Regions from separate parts of the Listeria sp. ILCC792 genome, predicted to be linked through region 2. Evidence: predicted binding sites of a transcription regulator. Region 2 holds the regulator's gene; the other holds the start of a gene.
What was found. The regulator NrdR, encoded in region 2, represses ribonucleotide reductase genes. The targets are predictions, from matches to a motif close to AACACNATATATNGTGTT.
Positions count from the first base shown of each region.

Region 1: nrdD (anaerobic ribonucleoside-triphosphate reductase) is a predicted target of NrdR. The motif match lies at 8,858-8,875, and genes of this name have one in related genera.

Region 1 covers NZ_FYBO01000012.1:80,815-93,512, forward strand. The annotation lists gene CFS60_RS11865 (M20/M25/M40 family metallo-hydrolase) at 76-1,335, shown strand; gene CFS60_RS11870 (DUF3100 domain-containing protein) at 1,346-2,146, shown strand; gene CFS60_RS11875 (hypothetical protein) at 2,136-2,630, shown strand; gene CFS60_RS11880 (glycosyltransferase) at 2,688-3,995, opposite strand; gene CFS60_RS14100 (hypothetical protein) at 3,992-4,501, opposite strand; gene CFS60_RS11890 (Crp/Fnr family transcriptional regulator) at 4,681-5,310, shown strand; gene CFS60_RS11895 (Crp/Fnr family transcriptional regulator) at 5,568-6,041, shown strand; gene nrdG (anaerobic ribonucleoside-triphosphate reductase activating protein) at 6,076-6,624, opposite strand; gene nrdD (anaerobic ribonucleoside-triphosphate reductase) at 6,617-8,767, opposite strand; gene CFS60_RS11910 (ABC transporter ATP-binding protein) at 9,125-10,225, shown strand; gene CFS60_RS11915 (Gfo/Idh/MocA family protein) at 10,285-11,253, opposite strand; gene CFS60_RS11920 (PadR family transcriptional regulator) at 11,362-11,937, shown strand; gene CFS60_RS14105 (hypothetical protein) at 12,154-12,366, opposite strand.
Region 2 covers NZ_FYBO01000001.1:381,294-393,991, forward strand. The annotation lists gene mutM (DNA-formamidopyrimidine glycosylase) at 1-324, shown strand, start outside; gene coaE (dephospho-CoA kinase) at 334-942, shown strand; gene nrdR (transcriptional regulator NrdR) at 976-1,440, shown strand; gene CFS60_RS01845 (replication initiation and membrane attachment family protein) at 1,447-2,811, shown strand; gene dnaI (primosomal protein DnaI) at 2,821-3,741, shown strand; T-box leader at 3,801-4,026, shown strand; gene thrS (threonine--tRNA ligase) at 4,094-6,016, shown strand; gene yihA (ribosome biogenesis GTP-binding protein YihA/YsxC) at 6,105-6,689, shown strand; gene hemA (glutamyl-tRNA reductase) at 6,810-8,120, shown strand; gene hemC (hydroxymethylbilane synthase) at 8,110-9,042, shown strand; gene CFS60_RS01875 (uroporphyrinogen-III synthase) at 9,039-9,755, shown strand; gene hemB (porphobilinogen synthase) at 9,745-10,722, shown strand; gene hemL (glutamate-1-semialdehyde 2,1-aminomutase) at 10,725-12,014, shown strand; T-box leader at 12,055-12,274, shown strand; gene CFS60_RS01890 (valine--tRNA ligase) at 12,323-12,698, shown strand, end outside.

The sequences.
Region 1 (12,698 bases), on a different contig from region 2:
CTTTAAAATAGGGTTGACTTCACTTTTTATTGTCTTTATCATAAGAAGTAGATTAAAAAGGTTAGGAGGATAAAGATGTTTTTCAAAGAGCAGTTTGACGAAATGCAGAAAATTGCTAATCAGATTTTCAACAACCCCGAATTAGGATACAAAGAGTGGAAAACGAAACAATTGGTCGAGGACTTTCTGAAAAGTAAGAATAATCAAATTGAATTGGATTATTTTAGCACTACGGGTATCAAAACATACCTTTCAAAAGATAAGCCTATTACAATGGCTTTTATCGCTGAACTAGACGCTGTGTACGCACCTACTCACTTTTGTGCCGACAAAGAGACTGGCGCCGCGCATAATTGTGGGCATTTCACACAGATAACGACAGCTCTTTCGCTGTATACCTATTTCATTGAAACAGCTGCCTATAAAAACTATGATTTCAACATCGCCTTTGTTTTTATTCCAGCAGAAGAATATTTAGATCTTGACTACCGCGAAACTTTACGACAAGAAGGAACGATTACCTACTACGGCGGCAAGCCGGAAGCGATGAAACTTGGCGTGTTTGACGATATTGATTTTGGTGTTTGCGTGCATTCAATTGGGGAAACATTTGATGAGCCGACCATCGAAATTGGTTGCGATTTAGCCGGCTTTCTTTATAAACGTTATCACTTTGAAGGAAAAGCAACACATGCTGGTTTCGACCCGTTCAGCGGCGTAAATGCCTATAGCATGTCCACAATGTTCAACGTCGCACTCGGGCTACTCAGACAGCAAGTTCGCGATGATCAGCTTGTCCGTTTTAATCCAATTTTGATGAATAGCAACATGTCGACAAACGTGATTCCAAACCGCGTTACTGTGGGAACCGATTTACGTACCAAGTCTATTGAATACATGCAGGAAACTGCTAAAAAGCTTGACCTCGCTGCAGAACATAGTGCGGCAGCCTTATCAGGAAATGTCAAAACAGAAACACAAATGGGCTACTTGCCTTTCGTTCAAGACACTTATTTAAATTCATTTGTCAAACACGCTTTTGATAAAAATGAAGAAATCACGGGCCTAATTGATGACCGCGGCGGAATTGCAGCTGCTGGTGACATTGGCGATTTAGCCTTTATGTTCCCGTGCATTCAAATCAGCTATGGTGGCTTCACAGGTGCCATTCACGGCGATGATTTCCGCATGATAGACGACCGCTTTGTGTTGGAACAATTCCCGCGTTTTGTGAGCCAAGTGTTCGAGGAAATGAACGGGCAATTAGACACGACGAAACTTTATAAACGTAGCTACAATGAATATGAAAAACTAATCCAATCAATCACAGACTAGGGAGGAAAACATGAAAAAAGGGTTTATTTATTTAATCGCAACTGTGCTCATCATTATTACAATCGCAGAAATGATTGGAATTAAGACACTCCAATTCGGCACAGTAACTGTCACTGTCTTGCCACTTGTTTTTGCCGTTGCCATCGGAATGATTTTCGGTATTCCATTTTTCCGAAAAGGCATCTTGAAGAAAATTTATAGCAAAGAAAATGTTGGCTTTTCCGGTCAATATTTAATCATTATTATGTTACCACTAATGGCGCGATACGGCGCCGATGTAGCCCCGCACATTAAAGAAATCCTAAGCATCGGCTGGGTATTCCTCTTGCAAGAATTAGGGAACCTAGGTACCGTTCTGCTCGGTCTCCCAGTAGCCATCATGCTCGGGTTGCGCCGCGAAGCAATCGGAGCAACACTAGGACTCGGTCGCGAAGGCGAACTGGCCTACATCTCGGAAAAATACACGCTAAATTCAGCAGAAGGACGCGGCGTATTATCCATCTATTTAATTGGAACCTTATTCGGCGCTATCTTCTTTAGTATTTTCGCACCATTCTTGCTTTCTCTAGGCTTTGACGTTCGAGCACTAGCCATGAGTTCAGGCGTTGGATCCGCTAGCATGATGACAGCCGCGTCCTCCACGCTCGCAGCCCAAGTTCCTGAACAAAGCTCAACCATACTATCTTATGCAGCAGCCAGCCAGCTCTTGACCAGTTTCTTAGGAACATATACCATGGTCTTCCTCGCTGTTCCGCTTCAAAGATTTATGTACCGCACCTTAACTCGAGGAGGCAAACAACATGCAAAATGAAACTCTTGGTAAAAAATATATCAAAATGGGCTTAATCCTTTTACTTAGCGTAGCACTTATTTTATTTACGCAAGGAATTAAATTATGGAAAAACCCTGACGGTACGCCAATCGTAACAAACACCCTAATTGGGCTAGCCGTTTTATGGTTATTTGCTTTCCTAGGTATTATCATATCTGATGTAATGAAAAGAGTGCCAGTTGGCTTCTTGCGTAACTTCCCCGTCCTCGGTTGGGTATCGCTAGTATCACTCATTTTCTGCCTAATCTCAGACTTCTTTGTAACTGCTATTTCAGCCGTTGATTTCCTATCCATTACAACGCCAATTTTAGCATTTGCAGGCATTTCCGTTGCCGACCATCTCGTTGACCTCTCCAAAACTTCTTGGAAAATTGGCATCGTTGCGGTTTTTGTTTTCATCGGAACCTACTTAGGCAGCGCCATTCTATCACAATTCGGCCTTTGGATTACAGGCTCACTATAAAGAACATAATAAAAAAAGTAGGCAAGACCATGGTCGTGGTCTTGCCTACTTTTTTTATTATTTTTGACGTCTTTCCGGGCTAGTCCAGACGCCTGTGCCAAATCCTAAAATAGTCTTCACTGCTGGAACGAATGTCATTAAAATGGTCACAGCGTTCATAATCCAGTAGAACAGTAAATAAAGCGGTGCAAACATAAAGTATTTCATTTTCTTCCCGCGGTCATCAATTAGTAGGGCGGCGAACAATTGGAGAGCGCCGGCTATCATTTCGAAGCAAACAAAGACGAAAGCGACAGCGAGCATGAGCCAGATTTGTGGGATGTCCCAGATGTACAGTAAATAGATGAAGCGAGCGACAAAAATGATACTCGAAATCCAAAAGAAGAAGGTCCACAAGATGCTTAGCGTTTGGTCAATGAATAGGGATGTTCGGCCGAGATTTTGAAACGGGTGGGACACTACCTTTTTGAAGTTTGTCAGCCACACTTCTGTCCCACCTTTTGCCCAGCGTTTGCGTTGTTTGTAAAGCATGTTTAAGGTTTCGGGCACTTCCATGAAAAAGATAATATCGGCGGCGAAAATCGATAGCCAGCCATTCATTTGGTGATCCCAAGCGATGCTAATGTCTTCTGTAGCGCGGTCTTGGCGAAACATGCCAACGTCCATTAGAGCGGCTTTTCGGTACATTGTGTTTGCCCCGCTATAGGCATAGATAACACCAAAAACGCTGCTTTGGGTCCGTTTAATAATGCCGACGATGCTTGAAAATTCGACGGTTTGAGACTTCCCAACGAGTGTTGAACGATTTTGCACGTCCATATTGGAGGTCACGGCGGCGATGTTTCTTCCGTCTTCACGGATAAAATAATTGACGTATTTCCATAAAGCATCTGGTTCGGGAACAGTGTCAGCGTCATTGCTTAAAATGAGTTCGCCTTTCGCAAAGCTTGTGCCAATGTTAAATGCGTGTGCCTTCCCTTTGTTTTTCTCGATTCTGACGACGCGTAAGTTGGGGTATTTATCCATTAGCCGTGCTAAAATTTCTGGCGTTGTGTCTGTGGAGCCGTCGTCTGTTACAAGCACTTCATAATTTTTGTAGTTTATTTTGTTCATTAAATATTCGATTGTATCCTCGATAACGATTTCTTCATTATGTGCTGGAACCATAATGGTTATAAATGGTTCTACTTCTGGCGGAATATTTGTCCAAGTTTCTTGCCTATATTTGAACAAATAAGAATAACAAAACGCTCCGAAAAACCAAGCAAGTCCTCCTAAAATAGGATAAGTAAGCAAAATAACAAAAAAGATGGTCATTGTCATATCTAAAACGGTATTTCCTGTATGAAAAAGACTTAAATTCATTTGAGTTCTACCCCTTTTTCTTTGTATAAATCACGGATTGTAGTTTCATCGATATTTTTTTCTTCAGGTATGGACACAAATTTTGCGGCCTCCCGTTCTGCTTTATCCCCAAATCGCTCTGTAAAAAATGCTTCTAATGTAGCTTCTCGTGTATTTGATTCAAATTCATCGTATGTAATTTCTTTTTGCAAGCGTTCTTCGAAATTTTTATTCGTTTTGTGTGTGAGAAATAAGAAATAAATGACAATAAAAATAATGGCTACTAATAAAAAGATGTCAAGTATTCGAAAAATCCGAATGGCTGTTTCAAAAGCGGCAAAAATAATGACGCGTTCCTTTAAAAATAAAATGGGAAACAACACTAAGCCGAATGGCAGAAAAAAGACTAGCCATGCTAAAATCGTGATGAGTATTTGGCGAACTTTTAAGCCCGTGTGCCCCGATTCAAAAAATTGATCTTCGATAAACTGCTCGTTCATTTCTTCTCTTGTCGCGTTCTCTTTCATGTGTGTCAACTCCTCTAAAAAGTTATTCTTCTCTCCATTCCCTTAATCATTATTTTGTAAGCATGATTTCATAAAACATTTGACTAAATTTAAACAAAAAACAGCAAAAAAATGTGTAAATTCCACATATTCATTCGTTTCATTCTTGTTATGATAATAAAAAAAAGGAGCTGATTGAATTGTTTACCGACAGAACTAAAGAGATTTTAGAAGACTTAAACTCTAATAAACTTGATAACTCATGGATAAATTTTGAAAAATTAGTTAAAAACTCAATTATTGATGGGAAACGCTTTTTAAATGAATTCATTGTGGTTCATGAAGGGACTGTGCATATGGAAAATAAAAATGCACAGATTCTTCATTTTTTCTCAAAAGGTGACGTCATTAACCAACAAGTGGCAGGTTTAAATTTAGAAAAAAATCTATTTTTAGTCTGCGATACAGATGTTGAGATTACTTTTGTTAACCGGGAATATTTTCTAAACTTCGCAACGAATAAACCTTCCTATATGGAATGGCTACTTGAGATGACTTTACTTAACAATATGAACTTGTACAATGAGCTTATTAAATATGACTTTTCTACAGAAGGTAGGGTTGTTTATACATTACAATATTTATGTGAAAAGTTAAACACAACTCGAAAAAATGACTATTTCGCTGTACCTTCTTTTATAAATAAGGTTAAACTCGCGAAATATGGGAATATTTCACGTAAACAACTTGATAAAATTTTAGAGTCGTTAATGCAAAAAGAGCTTGTACGAATCGAAAATAAAAGGTTTTTTGTAAAAGTCCCTTCATAAAGATTTCATTTAAAATTTTATTAATTATAATGCAATAAACAGTCATTCTTCACTTTTTTCTGTTATTATGATAGTATAAATTGTTGGGAGATGACGATATTATGAATCATAGCGAGCTGCTCAGTATGGTTGAGGATTTGAATCAAAGCAAGGTGTATCCTTCACACGTAGCATTCGAGACAATACAGAGAAATCAGACGCTTGAGATTCAAAAAATGGATACACATATAGTCATTATTTTGGAGGGTTGTTTCCATTTGGAAAATAAGACCTTTCAAATTTTACAATTCTTTGTTCCAGGTAATGTTATCCACCAATCTCCCTATAAAATGGGCGTGCATGATCAATTACGTCTTATTAGTGATAGTGAAACACAAGTTGCTTTTGTAAACCGAGAATTCTTTCTAAACTTTGCTTCAAATAAAATCGAATATATGGAATGGCTGCTAAATGCAGTTACGGAAAATTCTTCGGCATTTTGTTTTGAACTCATGAAATTTGATCTTCCCACTGATAAGCGCATCATTTATACGTTACAAACTTTCTGTCAAAAAGTGGAAGCTCCCGAAATAAACGGTTATTTTGAAATCCCTAGTTTTATTACAAAAACAATGTTGTCCAAATATGGTGGCGTTTCGCGCAAAACTTTGGACAAAATTCTTATAAACTTAGTCAATCAGAATTTATTAAAAAGAGAAGATGGCAATACTTTTGTAAAAAGTCATCTTTAACCATGAAAAAAGCTTGGTCATAGCGACCAAGCTTTTACTTATATAAAACAACTTTACCACTTGCCATTGATTTTTTTACATTGATAATTCGTTGATTGCTCGAACCACGGAAAGCTAAATTGGGGTCAAAAAGCTTTTGCTCGAAACGGCCATCAACGAGCACATCGACATAAGAAAGTAGCTCGAGTTTATCTTCTGATTCCTGCATCATTTCTTCCCACGTGTAGCCGGTCCATGACCAAATATCTTTTGAGTCGCCGAACTCCTCGCGAATTTTTTTACAAACCGTTAAACAAGTTTCCGTGTTTAGAAATGGTTCTCCGCCGAGAAGTGTTAAGCCTTGCACGGACTCATGCCGAACGTCGCGGACAATTTTTTCTAAAAGTTCCTCTGTAAACGGCACGCCGTATTGAAACGACTGCGCGGCTTTATTATAGCAACCTTCACAATGAAAAGGGCAACCAGATACATAAAGACTGCATCTGACGCCCTCCCCGTCCACAAAATTAAACGCTTTATAGTCCGCGATAAAACCGCGACTTAGTTTTTCAGATTGCCATTCTTTTGGCGCTGGATTATTCATCACGTAGCTCCATATGTTTCACACGCTTCGAAATTTCCACGTGACGCCCGTGAACCATCGGACGCTTCATCGGATTGCCCAAATAGCCACAAGTTCGCTTCACAACGTCCGCCTTTTCAGGATCTGTGTTTCCGCACTCTGGGCACTTAAACCCTTCTTCTGTTGGGGAAAACTCACCTTCAAATTCGCATTCATAACATTTATCAATTGGCGTATTTGTTCCGAGATAAGCAACTCGGTCGTAGGCATAGTCCCAAACAGCCTCTAACGCTTTGGTGTTGTGTACAATTTTTGGATACTCACAGTAATGAATGAAGCCACCTGAACAAAACTCTGGATATTCTTTTTCGAAATCAATTTTTTCAAACGGTGTAATTTTTTTGCGCACATCGAAATGGAATGAATTTTGATAGTATTCCTTATCGGTTATGTCTTTAATAACGCCATATTTTTCGCGGTCTAGGCGATTGAAACGGTCGGTCAAGCTTTCACTTGGTGTAGAGTAGACGCTAAACCAGTAACCGTATTCTGCTTTCCACTCGTCCGCGTATTCTTTCAAACTTTTCACGATGTCGAGCGTAAAGTTTTTCGCTTCGGAATTCGTTTCCCACTCGCCACCATAAAAAACGGTCGCCGCCTCATAAAGACCAATGTAGCCGATTGAAATGGTGGAACGCTCTTTGTTAAAGAGTTCGTCAACTGCATCGCCGTCTTGTAGTCGCTTCCCGAAAGCCCCGTATTTATATAAAATCGGCGCGTTTTCTGGGCGTGCCTCTCTGACACGATTTAAACGGAATAAAAGGGCATCTTTTACAGTTTGCATGCGCGCATGGAAAATATCCCAAAACTTCGTCTGGTCGCCGCCGCTTTGAATCGCGATTCGCGGAACATTAAGCGTGACAACGCCAAGATTATTTCGGCCGGCATTCACAAACTCGCCGTTTTCGTTCTTCCACGCTGGCAAAAACGAGCGACAGCCCATCGGAACTTTGAAGTCCCCCGTCAATTTCGTTAGCGTGTCGAAACTTAAAACGTCGGGATACATACGCTTAGCAGAACATTGTAACGCCAGTTGTTTAATATCATAATTAGGGTCGTTTTCCTCCAGATTCGTTCCTCTTTTTAACGAAAAGACAAGTTTTGGAAAAATCGCCGTGTGCTTATCTTTGCCGACTCCGCCAAGGCGAACAGTGAGAATCGCTTTTTGGATTTCGCGTGCGAACCAATCTTCCCCAAGACCAAAACCGAGCGTGACAAATGGCGTTTGACCATTGCTTGTATATAACGTGTTGATTTCATATTCCAAGCTTTGCATGGCATCATAAATGTCTTTGCGCGTTTTTTCTTCAACATATTCCTTTTGCTTGGAAGCAACAACCCACTCGCCCGCTTCCTTTTCATGTTTCGCATAGTTGCGCTTAGCATAACCCGCTAAAATTTCATCGATGCGGTCGACGGAGCAACCGCCGTATTGTGAGCTCGCCACATTCGCGATAATTTGCGCGATCTGCGCGGTCGCAGTTTGAATCGACTTCGGACTTTCCACATTCGCATTCCCAATTGTAAACCCTTTTTCAAGCATTCCTTTAATGTCAATTAAACAGCAGTTCGTCATCGCGTGGTACGGGCTGTAATCCAAATCGTGAAAATGAATATCTCCTTTTAAATGCGCGTTTGATACGTGTTTAGGCAGCATATATTTCAGCGCATAGCTTTTAGCAACCGCTCCAGCCGTTAAATCGCGTTGCGTATTAAATACAGTCGCGTCTTTATTCGCATTTTCGTTGACAACCGTCTTGTCTTTTTCAAGTAATTTTTGAACACTTTTCGTCATGTCGGTCACATTTTCACGTACAGCATCGCGGTCATGGCGGTATTCTATGTAGCTTCGTGCAACATCTGGATAAGCGGATTTCATCAGCGCATTTTCAACCGTATGCTGAATTTCATCAATCGTTAATTCCCCTTCACTTGGTAAAGAATTCACAATTTCAACCACAATATCATCTAAAAAAGCTTCATCCTCCACATGAATACTTTTCATTGATGCCAGCACTGCACTCCTAATTTTTATCAAATCGAAACTCGATTTTCGTCCATCTCGTTTGATAACAACTTGTTCTACAGCTTGCTCCATGTACATAACTCATTCCCCCGATTATCTTCAGTCTGTTTTTAAACAGTATTTCCCCACCGTTATAAAAACTATATCTTGTATCAGCAAAATAATCATAACACAATATAAAGTATCATTTAAAGTGATTTCCTAGATATTCGAAAAAAATAGGCCTTTAGTTCTTAATTTCACAAATATAAGTGCATGGCACCATGCTTTTCTAAAACAAGACATTCGTCCCTTTTCAAAAACACCCTTTTCTGCTCAGCTAACTTTTGTCAACATGCCCAAAAAATTCATTCGGCTTTTGTGCATGTTGCCATAGTTTTTGTAAAGCGTTTTCATTTACAATACAAGTAAGTTAAAAAGAAAGAGGCGAATAGAATGGCTCAATTATCTTTACAACATGTGTATAAAATTTATGATAATAAAGTAACGGCTGTATCAGACTTCAATTTGGAAATTGCGGACAAAGAATTTATCGTTTTCGTTGGTCCGTCTGGTTGCGGTAAATCCACAACACTTCGAATGATTGCTGGTCTTGAAGAAATTTCAAAAGGTGACTTTTATATTGATGGAAAAATGATGAATAACGTGGCACCAAAAGACCGCGACATCGCAATGGTTTTCCAAAACTACGCTTTATATCCACATATGACCGTTTACGATAACATGGCGTTTGGTCTTAAGCTTCGTAAAATGCCAAAAGCCGAAATTCAAACTCGTGTTGAAGATGCGGCCAAAATTTTAGGCCTAACCGAGTATTTAAAACGTAAGCCAAGCGCGCTTTCTGGTGGACAAAGACAACGTGTTGCCTTAGGTCGTGCGATTGTACGTGATGCAAAAGTCTTCCTAATGGATGAACCGCTATCAAACTTAGATGCTAAACTTCGTGTGCAAATGCGTGCGGAAATTACAAAACTACATCAAAAACTTGATACAACGATGATTTACGTTACCCATGACCAAACCGAAGCGATGACTATGGCGACTCGCATCGTTATTATGAAAGATGGTGTTATCCAACAAGTTGGTTCGCCAAAAGAAGTGTATGATCACCCTGTTAACATGTTCGTAGCTGGCTTTATTGGTAGCCCTGCGATGAACTTCTTTAGCGGTCGGATAGAAAATGGCCATTTCATTGGTGATGACTTCACCATCTCGATTCCAGAAGGCCAATTGAAAGTCTTAAAAGAAAAAGGCTATGACAATAAAGAAATCGTTTTCGGCATTCGTCCTGAAGATATTCACGATGAACCTCTAATGATTGAAGCTAATCCTGATTATGCCTTTGAAGCGAAAACAATTGTGGCTGAACTTACTGGTGCTGAATTCATGCTCCACAATCAAGTTGGCTCACACGAATTCGTAGCACGTGTTGATTCCCGTACAGATCACGTAAACGGCGAAACACTAACACTTGCTTTCGAAATGTCCAAAGCACACTTCTTCGACAAAGAATCTGAAATTGCATTAATTGACTAAGCTAATCCTCCCACTTCAATAAAAATAAGCGGTCGTCTAATTATAGACGACCGCTTATTCTATTTCTCAAAAGGAAATTTAATTCCCCATTGTTCCCTCACATTCGTCATAATTTGAATCACATCTTCAGTGAGTGCCATCGTTTGGCTTGCCCCGTTCGCAATGCTTTCTTCCATATCGAGGATTTCATAGGAGAGCGCTCTGTTTGAATCGCCGGCAGTCACAATTTCCTGATTGCCATTTGAATAGGTGATGCTTGCTTGGCTCGATCGCGGATACTCATCAATTGTGATAAAGCCTTTTTCGTAGGCGACGATGCCTCGTTTTGGCATTTTGGAACGGAATGTTAAACTTACAACCGCCATTTCCATTTTTTCATTACGCAAAATAATGCCTGATTGCTCGTCTACGCCCGTCTCATATTTTTTCACTGTCGTCAAAATTTCGGTTGGCGTTTCGTTCATAAAAAAGCGCGCAAACGACAAAGCATAAGTACCAATGTCAAGCAGCGCCCCGCCGCCAAGGTCTAAATTAAAAAAGCGATTAGTAGGATCATTCGGCTTCGCACTACCAAACGATGCCTGAATCATTTTAAGCTCCCCAAGTTTCCCCGAGTTCGCAATTTCTCTTAGTTTTTTATAAAGCGGCATGTGAAAAATCGTCATCGCCTCGGCAACAATCAAATTTTTCTCCGCCGCAACCGTTTGAACGGCAACGAGTTCCGCCGTATTTATCGTTATCGCCTTTTCGACTAATATATGTTTTCCGGCTTGCACAGCTTGCATCATAAATTCAAAATGATGCGAATTTGGCGTCGCAATGTACACAACATCAATATTTTCATCGGCAAAAAGCACATCAAAGTCGTCATAAACCGTTTGAATCCCGTATTCTGCAGCAAACGCTTCGCCTTTTTCCTTTTTGCGCGCTCCAACTGCATAAATAGTGCGCCCCATCTTTTGCATCGCGTCAGCAAATTGATGCGCGATTTCGCCTGGGCCAATGATTGCCCAGTTTAGCTCTGTCATTTCCATCATCCTTTCCCTATTCATATTCTAATTTATTATAGGCATGTTCGCTTTTCTTTGTCAAAAGTCTATACTTTGGTATAATATTTTAAAATGGGGGGAATGAAAATGTCTTTAAAATTAGTCATTCTAGGCGTTCTTGACTATCAAAATGTGCATCCTTATGACGTAAAGCGCTTTTTAAAGCACTACGATTGGAATTACTTATTCCAAATTAATGATGCTAAAATTTATTATGCTTTTGACTCACTTTTTAAAAATGACTACATTTCAGTCGCTAAAGTGGTTGAAAATGAAAAGACGCCGACAAAAACGGTGTATGCGATTACAGAAAAAGGGCGCGCCCAAATTGAAAAAGAGCTTTATAAACTATTTAAAAAAGATATTTTGTCGTATAAAACGCTTTACCCGGCGTTACTTTTCTCCGACTATGCCGATAAATACAAGCTTTTGTTCTATTTAAATGAACGAAAAAACGCGGTGTCCCGCGAGCTTGAATTGAGCCGCGAGCGGGCAGCGGACAAAACGGCCAATCCAGAAAACGCTGCCACTGCGCTAATTATTAAAAACGCGATTCAACATTTAAAAGCGGATGTGGATTTGCTTGATAATTGGATAGCGCGCATAGAAACCGGGACTTTTAATGGGAATATTCGCGAGGAAATGGCTGAATTTTTTGGGTAAAAACCTACTTTTAGAGATAGACTATAAAGGTTGCACTTTTCAATTGGAGAAAAGTGCAACCTTTTTGTGTGGGTACCTGTAACATTTCTTGGGTAAAGTAGTTGAAGGAAAAATCAGAAAATAGCATCAGTGATTATTTCTTCACAAATACCACTTCAATAAACTCATATTTTCTAGAAAAACTATTACATTTAATAAACATTCAAGAGGACTAGGCTAACTTAATGACCTGTCGCCAATCAGATAGTCAGATGCTTCTTCAGACAAATTCTTTTTCCCTAAAGGAAGCAATTCTTTCAATTCCTCTTCTGAAAACAACGCTCTGTTGTCAGGTACTTTAATTAGCAACTTTGGAAACTTTTTTATAAATTCTCTAACTTTCTCTTCCATGTTTCTAGATGGCCATTTTCCTGTTTCTGCATATATCATTACTTGATAAGCTTCTTCAGATGATTTGAATGCTTTTTCTGCAAGTTCTTTAGTTATTGAATAAGATACTACTTAATCGAACAGACCTTGTGGCCATTCAATCTTATACTTATCATCATTCTTGATTATTGCAAAACCGTTTCCTGGTATTATCTCTTCCATCAAAACATCACCTTTCTCGTTTAAATATCTCTGTCATTTTATATCCGTCGGAAGGAAGAAAAAGGGACTCACAAAATAGCTAGCACCTTGACTTATATCGAACAACTTGTCCATAATCCCATTATAGGAGTCCTTCATGACTGACTCTACTTATGAAAAAGCTTTAGATT
Region 2 (12,698 bases):
TTAGTTGCAGGGGTTGGAAATATTTACGCGGACGAAATTTGTTTTATGGCGAAAGTGATGCCAACTCGGCCGGCGAATTCCTTGACAAATACTGAAATTACGCGCATTTATGAGGCGACAAAAACGATTATGGCAGAGGCTGTTGAACTGGGCGGCTCCACGATTCGCACCTATGTGAATTCAGAAGGAAAACTCGGTCGTTATCAGGAAAAACTGTTTGTGTATGGTCAAAGCGGCGAGCCTTGCCCGATTTGCGGGACGGAAATTGAAAAAATAAAATTAAATGGACGCGGGACGCATTTTTGTCCAAAATGCCAAAAGTAGGTGGAAATGATGGGAATGACAATCGGACTTACGGGAAGCATTGCAACGGGAAAATCGACGGTTAGCAAAATGCTGCAAGATGCTGGTGTTCCAGTGGTTGATGCGGATATTTCAGCGCGCGAAGTCGTCATGCCGGGTACAACTGGGCTCAAGCAAATTGCTGAGGCTTTTGGGACGGATATTTTACAAGCAGATGGGACGCTTAATCGCGCCAAACTTGGCGAAATCATTTTTGAAGACGCGGCGAAACGAGAATTGCTGAATCAAATTGTCCATCCACTTGTACGTGCCGATATGCTCGCTAAACGACGAATCCTTTTTTCTAAAGGGGAAAAGTGGGTTGTGTTTGATATTCCGCTCTTGTTTGAAAGTAAATTGACAGATTTAGTCGATATTACGCTTGTCGTGGCAACGAGCGAAGAAACGCAGTTAGCGCGGCTCAAGAAACGCAATCATTTAACTGAAAAAGAAGCGCGGCTTAGAATAGAAAGTCAAATGCCCATCGCCGAAAAACGACTTTATGCAGATATCGTCATTGATAATGATGATTCGCTTGCTACAACAAGAAAACAAGTGGATGAGTTTTTACAGCGACTAAAGTCATGGTATAATGAATAAAAAAGAAATGAGTCTTAGGAGTTGAACGAATGAATGAAATGTCCTACGTGCAAATATAATGGTACACGTGTTGTGGATTCAAGACCAGCTGATGATGGAAACTCCATTCGTAGAAGACGTGAATGTGAGAAATGCGGTTTTCGTTTTACAACCTTTGAAAAAGTGGAAGAAAGTCCGCTTGTTGTCGTAAAGAAAGACGGGGCACGCGAGGAATTTGCTCGTGAGAAAGTGCGCCGTGGTCTAATTCGCGCTTGTGAAAAGCGTCCTGTTAGCATGGAACAACTAGAAGAAATTGTAACGGAAATTGAGCGCGAACTTCGAAATATCGGAGATAGCGAAGTTCCTTCTGACCTCATCGGCGAAAAAGTGATGAATAAACTTGCGAAGCTTGATGAAGTTGCCTATGTGCGCTTTGCTTCGGTATATCGTCAGTTTAAAGATATTAATGTGTTTGTAGATGAATTAAAAGAACTTATGGATAAAAATAAAAAAGGATGATAGCAGTTGAGTGAATTCTGGATGGAACTTAGACCCGTCGATGCTTATCGTGTCAAAATGAACGGCGTCATCACACATTTCGATCAAAAAGTGGCGACAATGCTTTATCAGCCGCTCATGGGCGCGAATTGTCTTGCTATTTATCAGACGCTTCTTGCTGAAGTCGAGGAGAATCGCTTGTGGAGCAAAGAACACGCGCATACACAACTTCTAAATATGCTTTCTTTAAGCTTAAAGGATTTTTTTGATGCGCGCATAAAACTTGAAGGTTTGGGACTCCTAAAAACCTACGTGCAGACAGAAAATGAAGACCGTCGTTATGTGTATGAAGTCTTGCCACCGCTAAGTCCTGCGCAATTCTTCAACGATGGTTTATTAAATATTTATTTGTATAGTAAAATCGGGGCGCGCCAGTACAACCGGCTACGTCAATTTTTTGCTGATGATGCCTTTCATGAGTCCGATTTTCAAGAAGTGACGCGTGCCTTCCAAGACGTGTTTGAAGCGTTTCGCTTGAATGAAGTGGCGAGTCCAGAAGTGGAAAACGAAGAGTTGTTTGCTAAAAATCGGCCGAAAGAAATTGAACTGGACGCGAAAAATTTTGATTTCAAGACGTTCTACCAAATTTTGTCGCCGAATTTAATTCGCCGTTCTGCCATCACAAAAGAAGTGGAGCAGACGATTTTAAATATGAATAGCATTTACGGCACCGCTGAAAAGGAAATGACGAGCTTTTTATATCGCGCATTAAATACAGACGGCTCCATCAATTGCGAACTTTTGCGGAAAATCATTCGGGACAGCTATCAAATTGAGCACCGCGCTCTGCCGACTTTGCAGACGAAGCAGGAAAATGTAGACGCAGCACCTCCGCTCGAAATGAATGACGAAACAGCGTTACAACTCTACCTTGAACGTGTGACCCCGTTCCAACTTTTAGTCGATATTGCGGACGGAGCAACGCCTGCTGAAACGGATTTACGCGTTGTCGAGGACGTGATGACACAACAAAATTTACCAGAACCCGTCATGAATGTGCTCATTGAATACGTCCTTTTACGGCTTGACCGCAAGCTTTCGAAGAACTACATGATGACGATTGCGGCTCATTGGAAGCGTAAAAATGTGAAGACGGCAAAGGAAGCAATGGAGCTGGCGCTTTCTGAACATGAGAAATATAAACGTTTGAAGGAAGAACCGGAAAATAACACAAAACGAAATCGTCATTTTTCCCAAAATAAAAGAAAAGAAGTGCTGCCAGATTGGTTCGATAAAGAAGAAACCAAACCAGCAGACAGTAAGCTCTCGGATAAAGAGAAAACAGCACTTGAAGAGCAAGTTCAAAAAATAAAAGAACAATTGAAAAGGTAGGTGAAACAAGTGGATAAAATCGAACGTACGCTAGGCCAGTTATTTGAAGGACGGGACTTTGAAAAGGAATACCAACAAGTGAAAGAACAAGTCCTGTCGTATGAACCTATTCGCGCATTTTTGGCGGAAAACAAGACGGATATTTCCGAACAAATGATCAATCAAAATATTTCTAACCTTTATGAATTTATGACGCAAGACCGAAATTTTAAAGAAAAGAAAGAAACGCTTATGCCTGGATACGCGCCAAAACTTGTTTTAAACGGTGAATTTATGACGGTGACATACTATCCAACACCAGAAAAAATCGAACAAGACAAGCGCCGTGCTGTAGAAAGACGGATTCGCTCGCTTTATATGCCGAAACAAGTTGTCGAAGCCTCGCTCGACCAATTTTACACAGATGAGGATGCGCGGCAATATGCGCTCGTGGAAGCTTTTAATTTTTTGAAAGAATATGAAGCTGATGCTGGCATGGTAAAAGGCTTATATATCCATGGTAGTTTTGGTACAGGAAAGTCCTATTTGCTAGGAGCCATTGCAAGAGAACTCGCGCTACGCGGCGTTTCGACAACGCTTGTTTATTTACCTGAGTTCATGCGTGAAATTAAGCAATCGATTTCCGATAATACCGTAGGCGAAAAAATCCAGTTTGCCAAAGAAACAGAAGTCCTTATGCTCGATGATATTGGGGCAGAAGCGATGACAGCTTGGACGCGCGATGAAGTGCTCGGCGCGATTTTACAATTCCGCATGCAAGAGCAACTGCCAACATTTTTCTCATCGAACTACAACATGGCACAACTCGAAAACCACCTTACTTTTTCACAAAACGGGATGGAAGAGCAGCTAAAAGCACGACGCATCATGGAGCGCATTCGCTTTTTAGCCAAAGAAATCGAATTGAACGGCACCAATCGCCGAAATTAAAATTTTTAAAGAAAAGCTTGCAAAAAAATTTCTTTATGCGTATAATGAGTACTAATAAATCACAAGTAATGATAAGGACAACCGCTTAATGGCATGTTTCAGAGATGGAGGGGTAGCTGAGAACCTCCTAACAGTAAATTAAGTTGGACCACCTTTGAACTTCTATCTGGAACGCTTAGCTAGTAAAGATAGACGATTCGCTCACGTTAACGGCGACAAGAGGGAGTAAGCTCGTCTTATTCCAAATCTTGGGTGGAACCACGAGTATACAAACTCGTCCCTTGTTTAGAGGGGCGAGTTTTTTTGTTGTTCTTTATTCATTAGTTGTAATCTAAATAAAGGAGTAGATCACATGAAAATTTCATTCCCAGATGGCGCAGTAAAAGAATTTGATAAGGGCGTTTCAACTGCAGACATCGCAGAATCAATCAGCCCAAGTCTTAAAAAGAAAGCATTAGCAGGAAAAATAAATGGCACATTGGTTGACTTAGTGACACCAATTGAAGAAGACGGGGCAATTGAAATTGTGACTCCTGACCACGCGGATGCGCTTGGCATTTTACGTCACAGCTCCGCTCACCTTTTAGCTCAAGCGGTAAAACGATTATATCCAGATGCTAAATTTGGCGTTGGACCAGCGATTGACACAGGATTTTACTATGACATTGATACAGACAGCGTGATTAGTGAAGAATCATTTGCTGCGATTGAAAAAGAAATGCAAAGTATTGTGCGCGAAAACTTACCTATTTCTCGCGAAGTGGTTTCTCGTGACGAAGCAATTAAACGGTTTAAGGCTATCAATGATCCTTATAAAATTGAATTAATTGATGCCATTCCTGAAGATGAGAACGTCACAATTTATACGCAAGGCGAGTTTTTCGACTTATGCCGCGGAATTCACGTGCCATCTACAGGCAAAATCCAAATTTTCAAATTGTTGAGTGTTGCTGGGGCATATTGGCGTGGTGACAGCAATAATAAAATGCTTCAACGGATTTACGGAACTGCCTTTTTCGATAAGAAAGACTTGGCGAACTTTTTAAAAATGCAAGAAGAAGCTCGTGAACGTGACCATCGTAAACTTGGAAAAGAGCTCGATTTATTTGCAAACTCAGCTGAAGTTGGTCAAGGGTTGCCACTATGGTTACCGAAAGGCGCAACAATTCGCCGCGTGATTGAGCGTTACATTGTAGATAAAGAAGAACGTTTAGGTTATAATCACGTCTACACTCCAGTAATGGCGAATGTTGAGTTGTATAAAACAAGTGGTCACTGGGATCACTATCATGAAGATATGTTCCCAACTATGAAAATGGATAATGAAGAGCTAGTTCTTCGCCCAATGAACTGCCCGCACCACATGATGATTTATAAAAATGACATTCATAGTTACCGAGAATTACCAATTCGTATCGCGGAACTTGGTCTTATGCACCGCTACGAAATGAGTGGCGCACTTTCTGGCTTACAACGTGTTCGAGGCATGACTTTAAACGACGCACACGTTTTCGTTCGTCCTGACCAAATTAAAGATGAGTTTAAACGCGTGTTGGAACTTATTTTAGAAGTGTATAAAGACTTCAATATCAACGACTTTAATTTCCGTCTAAGCTACCGCGATCCTGAAAACACTGAAAAATACTTTGATGATGATGCGATGTGGGAAAAAGCGCAAACTATGTTAAAAGAAGCGATGGACGAAATGGGCATGGATTATTTCGAAGCAGAAGGTGAAGCTGCTTTCTACGGACCGAAACTCGACGTGCAAGTTAAAACTGCGATTGGCAAGGAAGAAACACTTTCGACAGTACAACTGGACTTCTTGCTCCCTGAACGCTTTGATTTAACTTATATCGGGGAAGACGGGGAAAAACATCGCCCAGTCGTGATTCACCGCGGTGTAGTTTCGACGATGGAACGTTTTGTTGCCTACCTAATTGAAGAGTATAAAGGGGCTTTCCCAACTTGGCTTGCGCCCGTGCAAATGGAAATTATCCCAGTTAATGCAGATGCACATTTAGCCTATGCAAAAGATGTGCAAGACAAATTGCAACGCGCTGGTCTACGTGTAGAAATTGATGACCGCAATGAGAAACTCGGGTATAAAATCCGCGAAGCGCAAACTCAAAAAATCCCTTACGCACTCGTTCTTGGGGATCAGGAAGCAGAAAGCGGCGAAGTAAATGTCCGTAAGTACGGTTCAAAAGACTCCGAAACAATAAAACTAGAAGACTTTATCCAAAAAGTGCTTCAAGAAGTGAATAAATATTAAGCAAATGCGCTTTTCTTGCAATAGTTGTTGTGAGAAAAGCGTTTTTCCGTTATACTAGAACGAGATTAGAAAAGCGAGGGCTTAAATTATGGATGTAAATCATGTAGAACTTGTCATTAGTGCGGTTTGGCAAGAGCAATATCCGGCAGACTCTTTGCCTGAATTTGCGCTAGCAGGACGCTCTAACGTTGGGAAATCTTCATTTATCAATAAAATGATTCGCAGAAAAAGCATGGCGCGAATCTCACAAAAACCTGGCAAAACGCAGACACTTAATTTTTATAAAATAGAAGAAAAATTTTATTTTGTCGATGTTCCAGGCTACGGTTTTGCTAAAGTTTCTAAGCGTGAGCGTGAAAAGTGGGGCGAAATGATTGAAACGTATATTACTTCACGCGAACAATTGCGGGCAGTCATTCAAATTGTTGATTTAAGACACAAACCAACAAATGATGATGTAATGATGTACGAATTTCTTAAATACTATCAAATTCCTGTCATTATTATTGCGACAAAGGCAGATAAAATCCCGCGTAGTAAATGGCAGAAACATGCTAAAATCGTACGCGAAACACTCGATTTTGATAAAGATGATAATTTCGTCATGTTCTCTTCGGAAACAGGTATGGGGAAAGAAGAGGCATGGGAATTCATTGAACAAAAGATGAGCTGAATGACGACCATTCAAGCTCATTTTTTTGTGGCAGATTATAATTTTTACAAACTAGCTAATTGAACTTCGACCTAGTAAAATGCTAAAATAAAATTATCTCAATTGTAGGGGGACTTTTAGATGTACATATTGTCTGTCGGGCTTAACCATAAAACGGCACCCATCGAGATTAGGGAGAAGCTCGTCTTCCAAACATCAGCAGCAGAACTGGCACTGAGCACATTAAACAAGGAAAAAAGCATCCTTGAAAATGTGATTATTTCAACATGCAATCGAACCGAAATTTTCGCTGTTGTGGATCAGCTTCACACAGCGCGTTATTATATGAAACGCTTTCTTGCAGAATGGTTTCAAGAAGATATGGATACACTCGCGAATTACCTCTTTTTTTACGAGGAAAAACAGGCCGTTAAGCATCTCTTTGAAGTTGCTGCCGGGCTGGATTCACTCGTTTTGGGGGAAACGCAAATTTTAGGTCAAGTCAAACAAGCTTTCCAATTGGCGCAATCAGTTGGAACAACCGGAACGCTATTAAACCAGCTTTTTCCTGAAGCGATTCGATTTGCAAAAAAGACACACCATGATACACGCATAAATGAAAATGCGGTTTCAGTGAGCTACGCAGCCGTTGAAGTCGCAAAATCAATTCATACAAACTTAGATAAGCAATCCGTCTTATTACTTGGCGCTGGCAAAATGAGCGAACTCGCATTAAAAAATTTAACTGGCAGCGGTGTGCAAAACGTTACAATTATGAACCGAACCGAGCAGACTGGTTTTGAGCTCGCACGTCATTTTCATGCGTCGTTTTCACCGATGCAAAAATTACAAGTGGAAATGGAACAAGCGGACATCATTATCGTTTCAACTGGGGCAAATGAATTCGTTATTACGGAAAGCATGGCAAAAAATGTCGTTTTAAAACGGTCAAAGCCACTGCTCATTATCGATATTGCTCTGCCACGTAATGTCGAACCTGCATGCGCACAATTAGCCAATGTATTCTTATATGATTTAGATGATCTGGACGGTATTATTTCGGCAAATACGGAAGAACGCAAACAAATCGTCAAGGCCTTAGAATTTGAAATTGAAGCCGAAACTGCTGCCTTTTTTGAATGGGAGAAGCAGTTAGGTGTTGTTCCTTTAATTCGTGAACTTAGAGAAAAGGCGCTATGCATTCAATCTGAAACGATGAAAAGTCTCGAGAACAAGCTGCCGGGCTTGACGGAGCGTGAGTATGTGCTGATTGGCAAACATATGAAGAGCATTATTAACCAACTTTTAAAAAATCCGGTTTCAGAAATCAAGGAAATGTCCATTGACGCCGATTCTGAAATGAAAATCCAATTATTTAAAGAAATTTTTGGACTGCAGGTAGCCGAATCTTCGCAGAACGCTAAAGAAATGAGGAAAACCTATGAAACGTGAAATAATTGTTGGCTCAAGAAAGAGCAAACTAGCTTTAACGCAGACGGGGCATGTCATCAGCGCATTGCAAGCAAAATTTCCAGATGTTACGTTTAAAATTCATGAAATCGTGACAAAAGGCGACCGAATCTTAGACGTCACGTTAAGTAAAGTTGGTGGAAAAGGACTTTTCGTTTCAGAAGTTGAGCAGGCTTTAGTTGATAAAAAAATTGATTTCGCTGTTCATAGTATGAAAGACGTGCCTTCCGAACTGCAAGAAGGTTTAACAATTGGCGCTATCCCAAAAAGAGAATCTCCTTATGATTGCGTTGTTTTTGCAGAAAAAACCAACTTGGATGAGCTTCCGCAAGGCGCTGTCATTGGAACGAGTAGTTTACGTCGTGCTTCGATGTTAAAACGCTATCGCGCAGATTTTAAAATCAAGTCAATTCGTGGCAACATCGATACGCGCTTAAAAAAATTGTATGCGGAAGATTTCGATGCTATCCTTCTGGCAGAAGCTGGTTTATCGCGTATGGGCTGGCTCTCTGATGAAACGTTAAGACGGCAAACCCTCGATGCCACAACTTGCTTACCGGCAGTCGGACAAGGTGCCCTCGCAATTGAATGCCGAAATGATGACGCAGAAGTACTCGCGATGCTTAGCGAAATCCATGATACGGAAACGGCTTTTTGTGTACGTGCTGAACGCGCCTTTTTAAAAACGCTAAACGGCGGCTGTGAAATCCCAATTGCTGGTTTTGCCCAAAAAGAAGCTGACGGCGGACTTGTCTTCACTGGATTCGTTGGAAGCGTTGATGGCATGACACGCTTAGACGTGCAAACAAGTGGCGACACCCCAGAAACAATTGGCATTGAAGCGGCCAATATCCTTTTAAAGCAGGGCGCAAAAGAACTAATTGACGCGCTTCGTTCGCTATGAAGACGGTCGTTTTAACGCGTGAAGTAGCGAAAAATCACGAGGCCATTCGAAATCTAGAAAAAAAGGCTATTCGCGCTATTTCGATACCACTAATTGAAACACGCCCACTCCCGTTAGAACAAGAAATAATTCTTGATACGTATGACTGGCTTTTTTTTACAAGCCAAAATGCTGTGCACTATTTTTTCAAGCGTTTCAAAAAATGTCCACCTACACTCAAAATAGCTGTCATTGGTTCAAAAACAGCAGATGCCTTAAAAAAATATAATTTGCATGCTGATTTTATTCCGAGCGAATTCGAAACGGAGGCTTTTGTTTTTGAGTGGTTGCAATTTATAAGTGGAAATCCGGCGGTCCTTTTTCCGCAAAGCTTGAAGGGGCGAAGCGTTATCCCAACTTTACTAGAAGAAAAAGGGATTTTGGTGAACCGAGTGTTTTTATATGACACGTTTATGCCGGAAGTTGCACCTAGTCAGTTGCGCGCTTTCATGGAAGCAGAAGACAACTTTTACATCGCTTTTGCGAGCCCTTCTGCATGGGGGAATTTTAAGAAAATTATTAAAAAAAAGGCTGTTTGTAAATCAGTTAAAATTGCTTCGATTGGCTCTGTTACAAGTGAAGCAATCGAGCGAGATGGCTTTAAAGTCGATGTTCAGCCGACAATATTTACGATGGATAATTTACTAAAGGAGATAGAAAATGATGAATTTTGATAGACATCGCCGACTAAGGTCATCTGGCGCAATGCGTGACTTAGTTCGTGAAAATACCTTAACAATGAACGACTTCATATACCCACTTTTTATTAAAGAAGAAGGCGATGAGGTGACAGAAGTTGCTTCTATGCCCGGCGTGTACCAATATCCTCTATCTGCATTAAAGCAAGAGATAGAAAGCGTTGTTGCGTGCGGTATCCAAGCAGTCATTTTGTTCGGAATTCCTTCTGAAAAAGATGCAATCGGAACAGGTGCCTTTCATTCGCACGGTATCATTCAAAGAGCGACGAAACTAATTAAAGAAACATATCCCAATCTTCTTGTAGTCGCTGATACGTGCCTATGCGAATTTACTGACCACGGGCATTGCGGGCTTGTTCAAGGTGAACGCATTTTAAATGATGAATCGCTTGACATTCTCGTTCAAACCGCTGTCAGCCAAGCGAGTGCCGGAGCTGATATTATTGCGCCGTCCAACATGATGGACGGCTTTGTCCAAGCTATCCGCCGTGGCCTTGACGAAGCAGGTTTTGAAAATATCCCCATCATGTCATATGCCGTGAAATATGCCTCAGCTTTCTATGGCCCGTTTCGTGATGCCGCAGATGGCGCGCCGCAATTTGGCGACCGGAAGACGTATCAGATGGATCCAGCCAATCGCCATGAAGCCTTTTTAGAAGCTAAAAGCGACGAAAAAGAAGGAGCAGACTTTATTATCGTCAAACCCGCTTTAGCGTATTTAGACATTGTCCGCGATGTCCGAAACGAAACACATCTACCCGTTGTCGCCTATAACGTAAGCGGCGAATACGCAATGGTTAAAGCCGCTAGCCAAAACGGTTGGATTGATGAAGAAAAAATCGTGATGGAAATGCTCCTCAGCATGAAGCGCGCAGGGGCTGACTTAATCATCACTTACTTTGCGAAAGATGTTGCGACTTATCTAAACAAGCAGGAGGGATAACATTGGATTTTTCAAACTCAAAAAAAGCTTTTTCTGAAGCAATAAAGCTCATGCCTGGTGGGGTCAACAGCCCTGTTCGGGCATTTAAATCGGTCGACGCAGCACCCGTCTTTATGGACCACGGAACTGGTGCCTATTTAACTGACATCGATGGCAACAACTATATTGATTATGTTTTATCTTGGGGGCCACTCATTTTAGGCCATGCAAATCCAAATGTGGTGGAGGCCCTGACAAAAACTATCCAAAAGGGCACAAGTTTCGGGACGCCCACAGAAATTGAAAATGAATTAGCTAAACTGGTCATTGACCGTGTGCCATCAATTGATATTGTGCGTATGGTTTCTTCAGGTACGGAAGCAACGATGAGCGCCATTCGCCTAGCAAGAGGCTACACAAAACGCGACAAGATTTTAAAATTTGAGGGCAGCTATCACGGTCATGGTGACTCTCTTTTAATTAAAGCAGGGTCTGGTGTCGCAACGCTTGGTTTACCTGACTCTCCCGGTGTCACGAGCGGACTTGCACAAGATACTATTACCGTCCCTTATAACGATTTAGAGAGTGCGCGTCTAGCTTTCAGTCATTACGGCGAGCAAATTGCATGCGTCATCGTTGAACCCGTTGCTGGGAATATGGGTGTGGTTCCACCAATTGCCGGCTTTTTAGAAGGACTTCGCAAGCTCACTACTGAATATGGTAGTCTGCTTATTTTCGATGAAGTAATGACAGGTTTCCGCGTCGATTATTATTCTGCTCAAGGCTACTACGTTGTGACGCCAGACTTAACGTGCCTTGGGAAAGTGATTGGCGGGGGAATGCCCGTCGGCGCTTATGGCGGAAAACGAGAAATTATGGAACAAATTGCTCCAGCTGGGCCTATTTATCAGGCTGGTACATTGTCGGGTAACCCATTGGCTATGACCGCTGGCTATGAAACGATTTCTCAACTAACGCCACATCACTATGACCAGTTTCGCAGCTTAATTAAACGCATGGAAGAAGGCCTCACAAGTATTTCAGCAAAATATGAAGTGCCGCTATCTATCAATAAGGCGGGTTCCATGTTTGGCTTTTTCTTCACAGACAAAAAAGTGACGAATTTTGAAGAAGCTAAGACGAGCGATTTGAATTTCTTTAATGCTTATTATCGCGAAATGTTAAATCAAGGCATTTTCTTGCCACCATCTCAATTTGAAGGCATTTTCATTTCTACAGCTCATACAGAAAAGGAAATCGATAAGACGCTTGAAGCTTTTGAACAAACGTGTAAAACATTGAAAGCCAATTGACGAAATAGCCTCATTTTGGTAAACTACAAATATATATTGATAAAAAGCTTTGAAGAGGAAGAGTAAATTATTTTTGTTTTTTTAGAGAGAAAGTGGTTGGTGAAAACTTTCATTCGAAATAATTGAAGGTAGCCTCGGAGCTGCTTTTCTGAACAATAAAGTAGGAGAAGCCGGTGAAACTCATCGTTAAACGAATGAAGTGCTCAAAATTTTTGAGTAAAAAGGTGGTACCGCGAATCCAAACTCTTTTCGTCCTTTTATAAGGACAAGAAGAGTTTTTTTATTTGATAAAAATAGGAGGTTTTAAGATGGAAAACCAAAATGAAATTGAAATGCCAACTAAATATGAACCAAATAACGTAGAAGAAGGTAAGTATGCTTGGTGGCTTGAACAGGGCTTTTTTAAAGCAGAAGGAAATTTAGAAAAAGAGCCTTATAGCGTTGTAATTCCCCCGCCAAACGTGACTGGTAAACTTCATTTAGGGCACGCTTGGGACACTACATTGCAAGACATTATTACCCGTATGAAACGCATGCAAGGTTTCGACACATTATATTTACCGGGTATGGATCATGCTGGAATCGCTACTCAAGCAAAAGTGGAAGCTAAATTAAAAGAATCAAATATTTCTCGTCATGACATTGGCCGCGAAAATTTTCTTGAGAAATCTTGGGAATGGAAAG